Regions from separate parts of the Oceanospirillum sp. genome, predicted to be linked through region 1. Evidence: predicted binding sites of a transcription regulator. Region 1 holds the regulator's gene; the other holds the start of a gene.

Region 1 (2,208 bases):
CTGCCTGATCTTCAGTTTCCTTCAGGAAATCATCAATTTTTCGATAAAGGTCTCTGAACTCGTCCGGTTTCATTTCCCGTCGAACCAAGCGCGCCCAATCCTGTCGCAAAGACGTTGCCTGCTCACGTAGGTGTTCAGCAACTGGAGCGCTTTCATCAACTTTATCCATCGTTTGATTGGCCGCATCCTGTGTCATTTTTATGACATAATTCAGTCGATCTGTCGCATTTGCCATTTGCGACATCTCTTCCGAAACAGGATTACCAGCACCAACATCAATATGGAAATTGGTTATAGCATCATGCAAAGCACGAGTCAGACGCCCTACTTCCAGGTACAAGTTTCGGTTTCGCTCATCATTGATACGTTGGATAAGGTTAACGGCATCGCTCAGATTACCGTTTTCCACTTTTTCCATCAGCTCAGAGGTACTTTCTTTGAGTATCTGCTCGAACTCGGTTGTTTGCTGTCCACCCGGGCTTTTCAGAGCCATAACCTGAGACCTTTATCTTAATGAATGACTTGACTGGCCAAAATTCCCAGCAGCCAATTACTGCTGTTCAATTCGTTCAAAAATCTTTTCGATTTTTTCCTTGAGAACGGCAGCCGTGAAAGGCTTAACAATATAGCCATTTACACCAGCCTGAGCCGCTGCAACAATCTGCTCACGTTTGGCCTCTGCTGTAACCATCAGAATAGGCAAATCTTTCAGTTTAGGATCAGCACGACAAGTCTTAAGCAGGTCAAAACCTGTCATACCTGGCATATTCCAATCCGTTACCAGAAAGTCAAAGTTGCCTGTTTCCAATAAAGGGATGGCGGTCAGACCGTCATCAGCCTCATGCGTATTAGTAAAACCCAAGTCACGAAGCAGGTTTTTGACGATCCGTCTCATGGTGGAAAAATCATCCACAATGAGAATCTTCATATTCTTATCCAAGGCAACCTCCACTCACCCAATTTGCCACTACTAGAATACTACAATTATTCATTTATCAAATATATATAATGTAATTACTTCCACTCAGATAAACGAGACCTTAGCCTTAAGGCTGCCTGGCTGTGTATCTGACTGACTCTTGACTCACTTACATCGAGAACCGAACCAATCTCTTTCAGATTCAAACCCTCAGTGTAATAAAGTGCCAAAACCATTTGTTCCCTCTCAGGAAGCCCAGCGATGGCATCTGCCAAAGCCCTTTGAAACGCACCACCTTCAACAGCCTCATCAGGCTCTGCCGATGTTTCATCCGCCACCTCGAAGCTACTGTCTTCGTTATCGGTTATTTCATCAAAACTGAACAGCTTAGTTCCGGCAGTGTCGCGCACATAGTGATTATACTCTTCGGCAGTAACCCCCATTTCGGCTGCTATTTCACTATCACGGGCATCACGGCCCGTCCTAGCCTCAACCTGTTTAATCGCCTCGGAAACCCTTCGGCTATTTCTGTGAACAGAGCGAGGAGCCCAATCATACCTGCGAACCTCATCAAGCATTGCACCCCGAATACGAATCGAAGCATATGTTTCAAAACTCGCACCTTTCGAGCCATCAAACTTTTGAGAGGCTTCAATAAGACCTATCATCCCCGCCTGGATCAGATCATCAAGCATAACGGTTTGGGGCAGCCGGCTTAGAAGATGCTGAGCAACTTTCTTGACCAAAGGAGCATGCTCGTCAACCAGACTGCTTGTCACTGTTTTGCCGGAATAGTACATACCTGAACTCATTACCAGAGCCATAGATAGCGACCTCCCGTCTCTATCGTTCCGGATTTTGGTTAGTTTCGTTCTTTTCAAGCAGCTCCAGAGCGTTACTCACAAGTACGCCTGAATCTCCTAGCCTCAAATCATCCGGAATCTTTTGGCCACTGGCCAAATATGCAAGAGGCAGCCTGTTATCAGCTATAAGACTGATCACCTCACCTGCACTTGTTGCTTCATCCAGCTTAGTAACAACACACCCATTCAAACCGTGTCGCCTATAGGCCTCATATGTCGATTGCAAAACCTGTTGCTGGCTGATTGCACTCAACACTAAATATTTACGAATTCTAACTGAAGCGGTCTCTAATAAGGAAAACTGCTCCCTCATATTTGGATCCTGAACACTAAGGCCAGCAGTATCAATTAAAATAAGCGCCTTGGTCTTCAATGATTTAAGCGTAGCATCCAGCGAATTTTTCTCATCGACAACGCGAACAGGAA
Region 2 (2,208 bases), on a different contig from region 1:
GCGATTGGCAGTAGGTCGCAATCTCCTGATCTATCGTCAGCCCCTTTGTTTGCAGCTCTGTGATGATTTCAGCCATATCACGAATGCGGAGTTCGTTCTCCTTATCCATCGCTTCTGTCCACTCGTAGTGAACCGCTGTTGGAATATGTCCGGCACGCTCTGCTTTAGAGGCTGTACCTTCATACTCACCTAGTGAGCGGGAGTCCCAAACAGCAAAATTTTCGGTACTGATTTTAGATTTCAGTTCATCCAGTTCGATGCGTTCATTCAGGTTGATATGATCGGCTTTATAGTCTGATGCTACTGGCAGGGACTCTTCCTGATGCTGAGGTTTGCCATCCGCACGCCAGGCAAGAATACCTCCATTAAGGTATGAGTAGCGTGAATGCCCCATGACTTCGAGTGTCCACAGCAGGCGGCCAGCCCAACCACCACCTTCGTCATCGTAGGCAACAACATGGGTATCACGGCTCAGACCCAGCTCAGAAAACAGAGTACTGAGTTGTTCTGCCGTTGGTAGCTTATTAGGTACAGGAGCAGAGCCTGTAAAAAGCCGGCGGTAATCCAGAAAAACAGCGCCGGGAACATGTCCCTGATCGTAGCACTCGCGGGAGCAGGAGACATCAATGACCAGTAGGTCTTCGCTGCCTAGCTTGGCTTCCAGCTGATCAGAGTCGATCAATAGAGGTAACAGATTGTTTTCAGAGCTCATTTTCTTCTCCCATGGGGAAATGACGTTACTGACCTTGATACCATTCCGGTTACAAAAAATAAAGTTTCATAAAAAATGTAACTTTTATCGTTCTCATCCTCAATGCACAATAACCCGGGACGGTTAAGAATATAGAATAATCCTAAACGGGCTGTTGCCTGGAGTCAGTGAGGATTACACTACTTAAAGATATTGCCATTGCGGACGATACTTTAGGGCAGATTGCGGCAGTAAATACTGAGTTTAAGGATGTCGACATGTTATTGATTATTGGTGCTTTGATTGTATTGGCCAGCGTTGGAGGCGGTTATGTATTGTCCCATGGCTATTTGCCAATGCTGTGGCAGCCTTATGAGCTGATTATTATTTGTGGAGCGGCTTTTGGTGCTTTTGTTATTGCCAACAGCAAACACACCATTATTGAGGTGATGAAAAGCGCCCCGAAAATGATTGCGGGTTCCGGTTTTAATCGTGCATTTTATATGGACTTGCTGAGTCTGATGCATGATCTGTTCGCCAAGATTCGTAAGGAGGGCATCATCGCGATTGAAGAGGATATCGAAGATCCTGATCAAAGCCCGATTTTTACTGGTTACCCGGCTATTGCTAAGCATAAGAGCCTGGTTGAATTTATCTGTGATTATGTTCGCCTGATCAGCTCCGGTAATATGCAGTCCCATGAGCTGGAAAGTCTGATGGATGCGGAGATTGAAACTCTGCAGCATGAGATGGAAGAGCCTGCTCATGCAGTAACCAGTGTTGGTGATGCCCTGCCGGGCTTCGGTATTGTTGCTGCGGTATTGGGTATTACCATCACTATGAAGGATATTGCGGCCCCGCCGGAAGTTTTGGGTCTGCATATTGCAGCGGCTCTGGTCGGTACCTTCCTGGGTATTCTGCTGTCATACGGCTTTGTCGGCCCTATGGCCAATGCGATGAATAATGAAGTTCATGAGAAGATTAAAGCGTTCGAATGCGTTAAAGCCTGCCTGATTGCCAACATGAATGGGCTGGCACCTCAGATGTCCATTGAGTTTGGTCGCAAGATGTTGTTTTCCAGTGTTCGTCCGAGCTTTAACGAGCTGGAAGAACATGTACGTTCCCGCTAACGGAGTCCGGCATGGAAGATAAAAATAACATCGTTATCAAGCGCGTTAAAAAGGTCGCAGCCGGGCATCACGGTGGCTCCTGGAAAATTGCGATGGCCGATTTTGCCATTGCAATGATGGCTTTTTTCCTGCTGATGTGGCTGCTGGCAAATACCACAAAAGAGCAAAAGGTCGAGCTTGAACAGTTTTTCTCTGATCCGGTTGGTTATATGGACAAGGTAGGGCGCCTTAACCCGATTGATTTGGGTGGATCGCCGTCATTGATTCGCCAGATGAATACCAGTGCAGATTCTGACCAGATTGAGCAGGCTCAAATGCTGAATAAGGATGATCCTGAGCAGCTTGCCGCAAGCATTGAAACGAACAAAGAGGTCATGGACTCGCTAC

Evidence for each region. The regulator FliA, encoded in region 1, starts transcription of late flagellar genes. The targets are predictions, from matches to a motif close to CTAAAGTTNNNNNNNNNNCNGCCGATA.
Region 2: the regulator FliA is predicted to act here: its motif matches at 896-922, upstream of motA (flagellar motor stator protein MotA).

Annotation. Positions count from the first base shown of each region.
Region 1 is NZ_CEYNZH010000003.1:129,751-131,958, forward strand. Features, by position in the region: gene AC4GL5_RS02715 (protein phosphatase CheZ) at 1-493, opposite strand, end outside; gene AC4GL5_RS02720 (chemotaxis response regulator CheY) at 551-928, opposite strand; gene AC4GL5_RS02725 (RNA polymerase sigma factor FliA) at 1,015-1,743, opposite strand; gene flhF (flagellar biosynthesis GTPase FlhF) at 1,763-2,208, opposite strand, start outside.
Region 2 is NZ_CEYNZH010000008.1:4,054-6,261, forward strand. Features, by position in the region: gene AC4GL5_RS05360 (sulfurtransferase) at 1-712, opposite strand, end outside; gene motA (flagellar motor stator protein MotA) at 970-1,821, shown strand; gene motB (flagellar motor protein MotB) at 1,833-2,208, shown strand, end outside.